Regions from separate parts of the Sphingobium sp. EP60837 genome, predicted to be linked through region 2. Evidence: predicted binding sites of a transcription regulator. Region 2 holds the regulator's gene; each other region holds the start of a gene.

Region 1 (3,241 bases), 670 kb from region 2:
TGGGGTCATCCCGTACTTTCCGAGTTCAGCAGCATCACGACCGTCGAAGACATTCGCGATATCTGCATCGTAGGAGACGATCGTCGTCGGTTGGAGATCTCCGACCTGGTTTGCCTCTCTAATTGCCGTCTGCAATGAGGTTGCGACGTAAAGAGCGGCCGTTCCTTTGGGATTGAAACGGCCGCCATATAGGGCAGCCCCCCGGCCTGAAAGTGGCTCGCGCGCATAGATTGGGTTCAGCGCCCGGTAGAGTTTGCCCTGGTAGCGCATGAACGCAGTCAGGCGTAAACGCCTGCGTCGACAGCGTCGATATATTCCAGCACCTCGCTCGCCCTGCCATCCTGCACGAGTTGCATGGCCGTCTGGCCGGAGAATCCCGGCAGTGGCTCCGACCTGTACCAGGCATAGGCGATGAGAGGGGATCCGAAGCGCGGGCTGGTTTTGGTGATCACCTCGATCATTTCCCTCAGGCGGCGCTGCGTTTTATCGGAACGCAAGCGCTCTTTGCGCTGTACAGCGTCACGACCCAAGCCGGCCGAGCGGGCAACCTCCTCGCTGGTCGTGCGGAATGCTGCCGCGATCTTACTCGGAGCAAAAAGTCCGTGATCGGCATATTCTAACAGGTCCATAACACTTCCTGACACAGTAATCTTGACGCAAGATAGCGTCAGAAAATGCGACATACAAGGTGCAGTGGCTTTGACATCGACTGCACAAGGACGAAGCCACTGCCGAGGCGAACCGGTCGGACTGGTCCTGCGTTGATGTACCAGCGTACGCCAAACCTCCAATCAATCCGGTTTGCCGGATGACCGGGAGCAAGCGCGGCCAAGAAGGAGGAGCGATGTGCAACGATTATAGGCTGGAGGTCGACATCGCCTCAATCGCCGAGGATTTCGAGGATCTCAAAATCAAGATCAAGATGCCCGAGGGTAAGCCCAACGTGCCCGCGCGCGAGGACATCAAGATGACCGACATGGCGCCGATCGTTCGATCGGTGGAGGGCGAACGGGGTACAGGGGAGCTGGTCAACCGACGATGGAGCTGGCCGGGCACGAAGGGCAAGCCGGTCTATAATTTCCGCTCAGAGGGGCGCGAGTTCACCTCTCACCGCTGCCTCATCCTGGCCGACGGCTTCTACGAGTTTACAGATCCCGCGGATCCCAAGCAGAAGCGGCTCGACAAATGGCTCTTCACCATGGCCGATCATCGCTGCTTCTGCATCGCGGGCATCTGGCGGGAGAGCCCGGTGGGCGAAGCCTTCACTATGCTCACCATGGACGCGGGACCGGACGTGGCGCCCTACCATCATAGGCAGATCATCCCCCTCACCCGCGAGCAATGGGTCGACTGGCTCGATCCGAGCGTGCCCGCTGGGCAGGTGCTGCGCTGGCTGCCACAAGGTACCTTGCCCGTCACCCAAGTCTACGGCTCGCCGCCAGCGCAGAGAGCGCTGCTCTGATGACCACCGATGCCACCCTCGCCCGCTTCGTCGAGGCGCAGGAAAATAGCTACGCCACCGCATTGGCGGAGATCCGGGCTGGAGCGAAGCGCTCGCACTGGATGTGGTACATTTTCCCGCAGCTGCGGGGCCTGGGGCAAAGTCCGACCGCCCATTATTATGGCATCGCGTCGATCGACGAAGCCCGCGCCTTTCTTGATCACGACCTGCTTGGCCCGCGCTATCGCGAATGTGTTGAAGCGCTACAGCAACTGGCCACTGATGACCCCGTCGCCGTGTTCGGTAGCGTGGACGCCATGAAGCTGCGCTCATCGCTAACCCTGTTCGAAGCGGCGCAGCCATGTCCGTCGTTCGCGGGCGCATTGGACCGCTGGTTCGACGGAGAGCGCGACCCGGCGACTCTGCAAATGCTTGCAGACTGATCCATCTGAAGACGGGCGGAGGAAAAATGGCGATTCATCCGCTTGACGAATCGCCCGGCCGAACGGAACATAAAGGGAACATCTGAGTCGATATGTTCCCATGATTTGCCCCGCTTCCACATCTGACCGGCCCCGCGCCACCACTCCTCTTGCCGCCCTACTGGCGGAACTCACGCAGGCGCGCGCCGCGCGGGGGCCTGCCCTGCCCTTCGGCATCGACGCGATCGACCAGCGCCTAGCCGATCGTGGGTTGGATGGCGCAGCCTTGCACGAGATTGCCGCCGCGTCTGCGACGCTCAGCGATGACGCTGCCGCGACGCTGTTCGCGGCCGGCATCGCCGCCCGTTTTGCAACTCAGCCCGGCTTCACGGTCTTCTGGGCGCTCACCAGGTTCGATCTCTATGCGCCCGGGCTTGAGCAGGTAGGGCTTGGCCCGGATAAGCTTCTCTATGCGCAGGGCACGAGCGACAGCGCCGTCCTCGCCATGACCGAGGACGCCCTGCGCGACGGCTCGCTCGCCTGCGTGATCGCTGAGGTAAAGTCAGCCGACCAGACCGCGACCCGGCGGCTGCAGCTCGCGGCCTCTGACGGCAAGACGCCAATGCTGCTCTACCGCCGCTATCGTGTCCGTGATCGCTGCCCCTTGAGCGGCCTCTCCTCCGCCATGACCCGTTGGCGGATCGGCTGCGTGCCTTCGGCGCGTCTTCCCCATCCCGGGGTCGGACGCGCGCGCTGGTCGGTCGAGCTCGTCCGTCAGCGAAACGGCAATCCCTTCTCCCTCGAACTGGACGCGTGCGATGATCAGGGTCGCCTCGCTCTACCTGCCGCAGCTGCCCATAGAGCGCCTGCGGCGGTCGGAGCGGCCAGCCAAGCGGCCTGAGCCCGCTGGCCCGTCGCTCGCTCCGCGCTTTGCAGGACCGATCGACGACAATCCAGGAGCCTGTTCGGTGCCCCGCGGCGGTGGCTGGCGGCCCGGCGCGCGTTGGGCGCGGGATGATGCCCAGCGCCCAAGCCAGAGCGAGATTGACGCCCTGCCCGCGCACCAGCGGCCGACCATGCGCGAAATGGGCCGTCGCAGCGAGTCGGCGGAGCATCCCTTTAAAGCCATGCCGGCTGATGAGGGCGCCGCCGGCATCCGCTCGGCCCCCGCTCTTACATGGACGACGCTATGGGGACAGCCCACGATCCTGATCGCCCGGACAGGGCAGCGTGACGTGGTGACCGCCGCCTGCCCGGTGGCGCTTGAGCTTGGCCTGCGTCCCGGCATGGCGGCCGCGCACGCCCGCGCGCTCGTGACCAACCTTGAGGTTCGCGACGCAGATCCGGATGCCGATCGGGCCTGGCTCGAGCGCCTGGC
Region 2 (3,241 bases):
CTCTCCGCGATGGACGGCTACGCGATCCGCGCCGCCGAATGGCCCGGCCCCTGGCGCGTCACAGCCGAAAGCACGGCTGGCGGTGCCCTTCCGCCGTCCCTGGCGCCCGGCGAAAGCTGCCGCATCTTTACCGGCGCACCATTGCCGCCAGGCGCCGACACCATCCTCATTCAGGAAGATGCTGACCTCTCGAACGGCCTCGTCCACCCCCGCGGCCCAGCCCTCCCCAGAGGCCGTAATGTCCGGCCTGCCGCCTCGGATTTCCGCAATAACCAATTGCTGCTAAACTCAGGTGCAGCTCTCGGCCCGGCGCAGATCGCCCTGGCCGTCCTGGCGGGCCACGGCGCGCTCCCGGTCGGCACTCGCCCTCGGATCGCTCTCCTATCCACCGGCAATGAACTGGTCCCGCCAGGAGCGCCTACGCCGCCGGGCCACCTGCCCTGCTCCAACGCTCCCATGCTTGCCGCGATGCTCGGCGCTCTGAGTTGCAGCATCCTCGACATCGGGATTATCCCCGACGATCTCGATGCCATGACACGGGCGCTGGAGGATGCCAGCCAAGCCGACATCATGGTTTCAACCGGCGGAGCATCCGTCGGGGACCATGATCTTGTCCGTCCCGCGTTCGCAGCAGCGGGCGGCGATCTTGAGTTCTGGAAAATCCGGATGCGGCCAGGAAAACCGCTGATGGCGGGAAGACTGCGCGACGCCATTTTCCTTGGCTTGCCTGGCAATCCGGTCTCGGCGTTCGTCACCGCAACCCTGTTCCTTCTACCGCTCGTCCGGCATATGGCCGGAGCAGCCGATCCGTTGCCCCGCATCGCCAGCGCGACGCTGGCCGCCCCCTTGCCCGCCAGTGGCGAACGGGACGATTATCTTCGCGCCTTTCACACCGACGATGGTATGATTGCAGTCACCTCGCAAGACAGCGCAGCAACCGCCGCCATGGCTCAGGCCGACAGTCTCATCCTTCGGCCTGCGGGCTCACCGCCAGCAGCCGCTGGCGACCAGGTAACCGTTCTCCCGCTCAACTCATGAGAAAGGGGCCGCAAAGCGGCCCCTCCCCCGGATACAAACCGGACGCTGATCAACGCTGCTGCTTGTCGTGACCGCCCTTGTCCTTCTTGCCTTCGCCCATCTGGCCTTGGCGGTTTTCTTGCTGTTGCTGACGGCCGCCTTGACTTGAGCGGTCACCACCCTGTTGGCGGCGCTGGTTGCTGTCCTGGTCGTTTTGGTTCGCCATCTTACTCTCCTATTCACCCTCTTTTGGGAAGGCTGCCAGATAACGGCCAGACGGCAGGTCCGTTCCTTTCGTTACGGTTCGTGCAAGTTGCTTGACTCGCCCCCTTCCGTTTCCTATGCGTTCTCCATCCGTTCCATGGAGGACAAGCAGGCATGCTGACGCCCAAGCAACAGGAATTGCTCAGCTTCATTCAAAACAGGCTGGAGGAAGGCGGCGTATCGCCCTCCTTCGAAGAGATGAAGGAGGCGCTTGACCTGCGGTCTAAATCCGGCATCCACCGGTTAATCAACGCACTGGAAGAACGCGGCTTTATTCGGCGCTTGCCTAACCGCGCTCGCGCGCTCGAAGTGCTCAAGCTTCCAGAAGCGATGCATCGCGCGCCGAAGGGGATCGCCCCGCCGAAGCCACAGCTTGCCGCCAAGCCGCCCCTCGCTGCAAATGATGTGATCGACATACCGCTCCATGGCAGGATCGCCGCGGGTGTTCCGATCGAGGCGCTAGAGGGTCAGAATATGCTATCCGTTCCTGCCGCTTTACTCGGCGCAGGCGATCATTATGCGCTGGAGGTGTCTGGTGACTCCATGATCGAGGCTGGCATCCTTGATGGTGATTTCGCTCTCATTCAACGGACCGAAGTTGCGCGCGAGGGGCAGATCGTCGTCGCCCTTATTGAAGATAGCGATGCGACGCTGAAATATTTCCATCGCCAAGGACCCAAGGTTCGGCTCGACCCTGCCAACAGCGCCTACGAACCGCAGATCTATGATACGCGGCAAGTGCGCATTCAGGGAAAGCTGGCAGGACTGCTGCGCCGCTATAATTGATTTGACGGGCGACGTGCCGGTCGCCTGGAGGGCTGAATGATCCAGGGATGTGTGTCGCCGGGGACTTTTCCGGTCCGCACCTCCCCGTCATCCAGGTCAATGGCAAGCCCGCCTGTCCGCGCCAGCAGCCGCCGGTCCGCCTTCAACCAGCGCGGTCGGCACCAAGGCGGAAGGCGGCGATCCGCGATCACGATGTCAGCACGCGCGCAATCGTGCGCGAGCGTCTCTCGTGGCACCAAATCGCCGGTTCGAGTCACCAGCAGTCGCCACATGCGGCCGCCGCCCGTTAGAGCCACCATGCATAGATCTTTCGAACAACTTGCCTCCGGCAAATCGGCCATGGCAGCCAGAGGCCCTTCATGCCCCGCGCTTTCCGCCATCATGTCGCGGACATAATCACCCGCTCGTTCGCGCAGGATGGCCATGCCGCCCTCTGCGCTTCGCACCGCGACATGACGGCCATCGGCAGTCACCAATATCTCGGGCGGCGAAGTCGTCACTATGACCAGGATCCCTGCAGCAACCGGCGCCAGTCCGATCCATCGCCAGCGACTCCGCCCCAACAGGCAGCAGAGCCCCCCCAGAACCATCATGCCGAACACGACGTTCGGCACCACAGGGGCAGTCGCCACCGCCCACGGACTCGCTGCGACGCTGTGCGCTAGCCACAGCAGTAGATCGATAGCCCGACCAGTTAGCCACCATGCGGGCGCTCCAAATCCCACAAGGTCAAGTAATAAGGCCAGCGCCTCGAATGGCATGACGACAAAAGTGGTCAGGGGAATGGCGATCAGATTAGCAAAAGCGCCCATCATTCCCGCCTTGTGAAAGTGAAAAAGCGCGATCGGGGCCAGCACGAGCTCCACGGCGAACCCGGACAGCAGCAAAACGGCTAGGGAGCGCGCGAGGCGCTTGACCGTCCCTTCATCCCGCTGGGCTGCGAAGGCGCGAAACCGCGGATGCTCGCTCAATGCAACAATCGCGATCACGGCGGCGAAGCTCATCTGAAAACTCGGCCCGGCCAGTGCCTCGGGCCAGAGCAATAGAACCAATAGCGCGCCGGCAGCGATCAGCCGCAGCGTTATCGCTTCGCGGCCAAGCGCGAGCCCTCCCAATACCAGCAGCGCCGCCACACAGGACCGGACCGTCGGCACTTCCGCCCCGGTTAGCAGCG
Region 3 (3,241 bases), 1.3 Mb from region 2:
CGTCCACGCTTCACCGCGGGGCGGGCCTTTTACCTTTGCGCTGGCGCGGGACAAGGATCGGATTGGGCGCCTGTCATGCCGGCTCAAGATCGGAGGGCGGTTTCTTGGGCATGACCTTGCGGGGCGTTCTGCTCTGTCGGACCGCGAGATTTTTCTTGAGCTTCACTCCCTGCAGGCCCCAGTCACCAAAATGCACCCCCGCCAACAGCGTGAGGAGGCCATACATGAACAAGGTGATCGTAAGCGGTAGCGCCAGAAGAACGTCCAGGACCTGTTCAGTCGGTGTTTCCACAGGGCCCACCCTGTCGATCCCGAACAGGGCGAGGCCATCTTCCAGGGAATGGCCGTCCCATTCTCGCCGGAACAGCCATTCGCCCGCCTCTATGGCCAATATGGGCGGAGCGATGAGCATGGCGGCAAGGCCAATGATGACCATCGCTTCGCTCAGCAGTTGCACCCCGAGATTTGTCAGACGGCGCTTGATCGTGGAATCGTTCGCCGGTTCCTTCGGTGCTGCGAGTGTTGCACTTCCACTCTGTCCGGCAGCAGCGGACGGGTGCGTGTCCAGGAAGCCGTACCGGTCCAGTTTCGTCAGCATGCGCCGGTTCAACTGAGATTTGCAGCTATCCTCTATGAATTTTTGTTGATCAATTGTCAGCTCTTCGCGAAAGCTGTCGGACTGTCCTTTTCTCATCCGCAAGGCATCTGCATCCGACCTGTCATAGACATGACCGGGAATGCCCTGGGCAAGTTCCAATGCCTTCAGTTTTTCAAAAGACGAATTCTCCACGGCATATTGTAGGGCTTGGGTGTTGACCGCTTCACCCAGGAAGTTGAGCAACTTTTCTACTTCTGACGCCGTATGGGCCAGTAGATCCTCATAATATATGATATGATGATCATGCCGTGCGAGGCCAGTTGACCAGCTATTCATATATTTTATGTAGTGCGGCAGGCCCCGGTCTTCATCCACAAGGAAATCGTCAATGTTGCCGCGGAAGGACATCTTGTGCCGCGTGACATGGTGATAATCGGACGTGAGTACCGCCCGCGGATCACGGATCAGAAATATGACCGGAAGCCGGCTGGGCAGGGTCGTTTTGAAGCGCAGATGGGTGGAAGGGATCAAAGGAAAGGAAGCCTCTTCCGATCTGCGGACGAAGGCCGGTATGCCGCGCACAGGATCCAAATCAAAATTCGGCGCAAAGGTGAACATGCTCTGCGTTGTGATCGGAGAATATTCGCGCGACGCGAGGAAATATTGCGCCAAAATAAACCTCAGCCATGTCCTGCCTGACTTCGGATAGGAAGCGAGAAGAGCCGTCGCGGCACTGGATACCAGCCGCAGACTACGGGCTGAAGAAATCCGGCGGGCCAGGAGAGAGGGAGCCTGGGTGAGTGAGGCGATCAGTGGCGTGTCCATAAATATAGATTAGCTTGGCAAGCCGCTGGCGTGTGGAACTTTTCTGGATGATGGCCAAAGTGTGTAACGAAGGTGAAACAGTTTCCTTGCTGTCCTAATCTGCGCTAACTTTATTGACAGGAGGGATGCGACCCCCGAAAAGAACATATAGAGAACATTTATATGGTCGAGTCGGTGAACACGCTTGCAGCCCTCAGGCGGCACATCGCATCGTTGGAAGGAATTCCAGCAACCCAAGAGGGTGCGTGCATCGCAACCGGCCATAGGCCCTTTGACCAGGCATTTCAGGGCGGTCTGGCGCAGGGCCGCATACATGAACTGTTCGGAAATGAGGAAGATGAAGGTGCCACCGCCGGTCTATCCCTGATTCTCGCTCATCTCGCAGCGAACGAGTCTCCTCTGTTCTGGCTGCGCCTCGCAAATGGAGCGGCCGGACAGCCCTATGGCCCCGGCCTTACCGCGCTCGGAATAGATTCCGCCCATTTGTTGATCGGGGTCATGAAAGATGAAGCGCTGCTGCTGCGCGCGGCGGTCGATGCACTGCGTTGCCCCGCATTAGGTGCGCTCGTGATCGAATTGCGAGGGCGCGCCCCGCTCCTGGACTTGACCGCCAGCCGTCGTCTCGCGCTCGCGGCGGAAGCATCAGGGGTTACCGCCTTTCTGCTGCGCATCGGTGGTGATCCGGCGCCCAGCGCAGCTGACACGCGCTGGCGGGTGACGGCTGCGCCTTCCGTGCCACTGGCGGGCAATGCGCCGGGAATGACCGCCTTTGACCTTAGCTTGCTGCGCCGCCGGTCAGGACCCGACGGCATGACATGGCGCCTTGTGTGGAACAGCGACCGGGGCGTGTTTGGAGAAGAATGCGATGAACGCCATAACCGGAGAAGTGACAGTGCGGACTCGCTGTTATCTTGCGCTGTGGTTCCCGTTCCTCCCGCTCGACCGGCTGCGCATCGCGCGGCCTGATCTCTGGACGGCAAAGGGGCAGGATGCCCCCGCTGTCATTGTCGAGACGGTTCGCGGGGCGATGCGGCTCATGGCGTTGGACGCCGATGCGCTGGCGATCGGCCTCAGCGCTGGAATGACGCTGGCCGACGCGCGGGCACGCGAGCCCGATCTGCGAGTGTTCGAAACCGATCCCCATGCCGATCAGGACTGGCTGGAGCGGCTGTGCGACGGCTGTGCCCGCTATACGCCGATCGCTGCGCTGGATCCGCCCCAGGGGTTGATGCTCGACATCAGCGGCTGCGCGCATCTTTGGAATGGTGAGGAAGCGTTGGCGCGTGAGGCGATGGAGCGGCTGGAACGGCACGGCATGCGTGTGCGCCATGCGCTGGCGGGTACACCCGAAGGCGCCCACGCGCTCGCCCGCTTCGCCTCCGTCCCTGCCGCTGACGAGGATGGCGCCCTGCGGCGCCTGCCAATCGAGGCGCTGGGGCTGGAGGAGGAAAGCGCGGTTGCGCTGCGCCGGGCAGGGTTGCGCACGGTGGGAGACCTCGCCGCGCGTCCCGCGCCAACCCTGGCGGCGCGTTTTGGCGAGGAAGCGGTGGATGCGCTTCACCGCCTGCTGGGCCTTGGCCACCGCCCCCTTGCCCCGCGTCGCCCGCGCGCCGCTGTCCGCATTGAACGCCGCTTTGCCGAACCATTAGGCAGCACCGCCTATGCGCTTCGAACCCTGGAGGGAATGGCCGCAGAAGCGGGGGAGCGTCTTGGCGAACGGGGAGAGGGTGGGCGCCGGTTCGAGATATTATTCTTCCGCACCGACGGCCTCGCCTTTCCGCTGCGGGTCGAAACCAGCCTGCCCGTGCGCGATGCGCC
Region 4 (3,241 bases), 170 kb from region 2:
CCTTCTCCTCATCTTCATCTTCTTCATGGAAGCCCGAAGAAGGCACCGGATCGCCATGATCGCCCGGAGCGGTCGCCGCCGGCGGATCGGACGCATCCATGCTGTCCATCAGCCCCTCATCCAACTTTTCCTCATTGGTCACGGCATGGTCCTGCGCGTCGGTGGGGCGCTCGTCATGCGCCTCTTCACGGCTGTTGGGCCGGATATCGGTCTTGTCGCTCATCGCTCTCTCCTCGGCGCAAGCATCATGCGCGCCTCGCCCGATCAACGGCCAGCGCCAATCGGCGGTTCCGCGCGGGCGCCATGGAAGCCTTCCCCCACCCCGTTCGTTTCGAGCGAAGTCGAGAAACAGGCAGCACACACATGCGCTTGCCCGACTACGCTCGAACGGAACGGAGGTTAGACGCTTCCATCCATTCCGCCCGATAGTCCCTCCCCCAATCCACCCCCACCCCCGTTCGGGCTGAGCCTGTCGAAGCCCGCGCGCACCCCAAGAAAAAAGGCCCGGCAATCAACCGGACCTTCCTTCACTTATCACGGCAGGACCGTTTCAATCCGCCGAGCCAGGCACCTTGTCCTTGCTCACTTCCGCAAACTGTCCGGCATCCCGCCCCTGAGCGCTCGCAATCGCGGCAGCCATAGGCTCCCGAACATGATCCAGCGCCGCCAACTGGCAGGACCGCGATTCCTGCACCGACCGCCCCGGGCACACCTTCACGGCCGCACGGCGGATGCGCAGCGTCAATTCGCGCTGGTCCGCCTTTTTCGCCAGATCCAGGTCCTGATAGCCCACTTCGACGGTGCGGCCGTTGGATTCGAACGGAATACTGCTCGCCATCGCCGCCGTGCTCATCAGAGCGCAGGCGCTTACCGCAACCATCTTTGCAACAATCGACATGATTTGGGTCCCCCTATTTCAAAATGCTGCGGCCGTCGCTCTCCGGGGATCTGGCCGCGATTGAAATGGGCAGGCTGGGACCCGTCAGTCCTCCCCATCAGCAAGGCGCGCCAATAAAGAGATGCAGCCCTGCTGTCGAGGCAAAAAGCCTTATTTTCGTAGCGTAAAATAGAGTCCAGCGCCCAAAAAAACGCCCCCGGCGCAAGGGATGGCCGGGGGCGTATCCGGGATGCTGTCGGGCTACCCAGGATCTCTCTTAAAGCTCGCTGATCAGGACGCCGCCGATGCGGCAAGTCCGTCACCCTTCATAGGCCCAAACAGGTTAAGGCCACTTTACCATTCGACCACCCGCCGCATGCGCGCGCCGGAAAGCATGCCCGCTTGCGAGCCACGGTCCGCTAACCCATATCCGCGCGATAAACTTGCCCCCAAAGAACAAATCTGGAACAACACGGCCCATGAGTCTCACTACGATTTCCGTGCGCGGCGCGCGCGAGCACAACCTCAAGGGCGTCGATGTCGACCTCCCGCGCGACAGCCTGATCGTCATCACCGGCCTTTCCGGCTCGGGCAAGTCCTCCCTCGCCTTCGACACAATCTATGCCGAGGGGCAGCGCCGCTATGTGGAGTCTCTCTCCGCCTACGCCCGACAGTTCCTGGAGATGATGCAGAAGCCGGACGTCGAGCATATCGACGGCCTCTCCCCCGCCATCTCGATCGAGCAGAAGACGACCAGCCGCAACCCGCGCTCGACCGTCGCGACCGTCACCGAGATCTACGACTATATGCGCCTGCTCTGGGCGCGCGTCGGCATCCCCTACTCCCCCGCGACCGGAGAGCCGATCAGCGCCCAGACCGTCAGCCAGATGGTCGATCGCGTCCTCCAGCTTCCCGAAGGCACCCGCTTCTACCTGCTCGCCCCCGTCGTCCGCGGCCGCAAGGGCGAGTATCGCAAAGAATTGGCCGAGTGGCAGAAGGCGGGCTACACCCGCGTCCGCATCGACGGCGAAATGTATCTGATCGAGGACGCCCCCGCCCTCGACAAGAAATATAAGCATGACATCGAAGTCGTCGTCGACCGCCTCGCCGTGGACGCGGACATGTCCACCCGCCTGGCGGACAGCTTCGAACAGGCGCTGAAGCTCGCCGACGGCCTCGCCTATATCGACCTCGCCGATGGCGTCGTTCCCGGCCGCGAGGATGAAGCCGAATCCACCGGCAAAATGAAGAACGCAGGCATCCCCGCCAACCGCATCGTCTTCAGCGAAAAATTCGCCTGCCCCGTCTCGGGCTTCACCATCCCCGAGATCGAACCGCGCCTCTTCTCCTTCAACGCCCCGCAAGGCGCCTGCCCCGCCTGCGATGGCCTCGGCGAGCGGCAGGAGTTCGACCCCGAACTGGTCGTCCCCAACGAGCATCTCACCCTCAAAAAGGGCGCCATCGTCCCCTGGGCCAAGTCCAACCCGCCTAGCCCCTATTATATGCAGGTCCTCGGCTCGCTCGCGAAGGAGTTCGGCTTCACCCTCGACAAGCCTTGGATCGACTTGCCGCCGGAGGTGAAGGTCATCATCCTCCACGGCACCGCCGGTAAGCCCGTCACCCTGCGCTTCGTCGACGGCAAGAAGTCCTACGAGGTCAAAAAGCCCTTCGAAGGCGTCATCGGCAACCTCAACCGCCGCCTGCTCCAGACCGAATCCGCCTGGATGCGCGAGGAACTCAGCAAGTACCAAACCGCCATGCCCTGCGAGACATGCCACGGCGCCCGCCTCAAGCCCGAAGCCCGCGCCGTCAAGATCGCGGGCGAGGACATCTCCATGTCCACCCGCCGCTCGGTGGTCGATGCGCTCGGCTTCTTCTCCACCCTCCCCGCGCAGCTCAACGACCAGCAGAACCAGATCGCCAAGGCCATCCTCAAGGAAATCGTCGAGCGCCTCGGCTTCCTCAACAATGTCGGCCTCGACTATCTCAACCTCGACCGCACCAGCGGCACGCTGTCGGGCGGCGAGTCCCAGCGCATCCGCCTCGCTTCCCAGATCGGCAGCGGCCTGTCGGGCGTCCTCTACGTCCTCGACGAGCCCAGCATCGGCCTGCACCAGCGCGACAATGACCGCCTGCTCATTACCCTCAAGCGCCTGCGCGACCTCGGCAACACCGTCATCGTCGTGGAGCATGACGAGGACGCGATCCGCACCGCCGACTATATCGTCGACATGGGACCGGGCGCCGGCGTCCATGGCGGCACCATCGTCGCCCAAGGCAGCCTCAACGAACTGCTCGCCCACCGCGACAGCCTGACCGCGGACTATCTGAACGGCACCCGCCGCATCGAAGTCCCGACCAAGC

The links. Region 2 encodes LexA, which represses DNA repair genes until DNA is damaged. Its sites were predicted from a motif close to GTTCCNCNCTTGTTCT; they were not measured.
Positions count from the first base shown of each region.
Region 1: EP837_RS08730 (ImuA family protein) is a predicted target of LexA. The motif match lies at 1,949-1,964, and genes of this name have one in related genera.
Region 3: EP837_RS05830 (ImuA family protein) is a predicted target of LexA. The motif match lies at 1,564-1,579, and genes of this name have one in related genera.
Region 4: uvrA (excinuclease ABC subunit UvrA) is a predicted target of LexA. The motif match lies at 1,331-1,346, and genes of this name have one in related genera.

Region 1 is NZ_CP015986.1:1,800,315-1,803,555, reverse strand. Features, by position in the region: gene EP837_RS08750 (RES family NAD+ phosphorylase) at 1-270, opposite strand, end outside; gene EP837_RS08745 (MbcA/ParS/Xre antitoxin family protein) at 279-629, opposite strand; gene EP837_RS08740 (SOS response-associated peptidase) at 845-1,462, shown strand; gene EP837_RS08735 (DUF1810 domain-containing protein) at 1,462-1,884, shown strand; gene EP837_RS08730 (ImuA family protein) at 1,985-2,764, shown strand; gene EP837_RS08725 (DUF6504 family protein) at 2,682-3,241, shown strand, end outside.
Region 2 is NZ_CP015986.1:2,469,286-2,472,526, reverse strand. Features, by position in the region: gene EP837_RS11985 (molybdopterin molybdotransferase MoeA) at 1-1,038, shown strand, start outside; gene EP837_RS21340 (hypothetical protein) at 1,088-1,243, opposite strand; gene lexA (transcriptional repressor LexA) at 1,396-2,067, shown strand; gene EP837_RS11975 (ComEC/Rec2 family competence protein) at 2,058-3,241, opposite strand, start outside.
Region 3 is NZ_CP015986.1:1,201,783-1,205,023, reverse strand. Features, by position in the region: gene EP837_RS05835 (sulfotransferase domain-containing protein) at 74-1,423, opposite strand; gene EP837_RS05830 (ImuA family protein) at 1,586-2,389, shown strand; partial or broken gene EP837_RS05825 (Y-family DNA polymerase) at 2,289-3,241, shown strand, end outside.
Region 4 is NZ_CP015986.1:2,298,536-2,301,776, reverse strand. Features, by position in the region: gene EP837_RS11190 (hypothetical protein) at 1-223, opposite strand, end outside; gene EP837_RS11185 (UrcA family protein) at 551-898, opposite strand; gene uvrA (excinuclease ABC subunit UvrA) at 1,357-3,241, shown strand, end outside.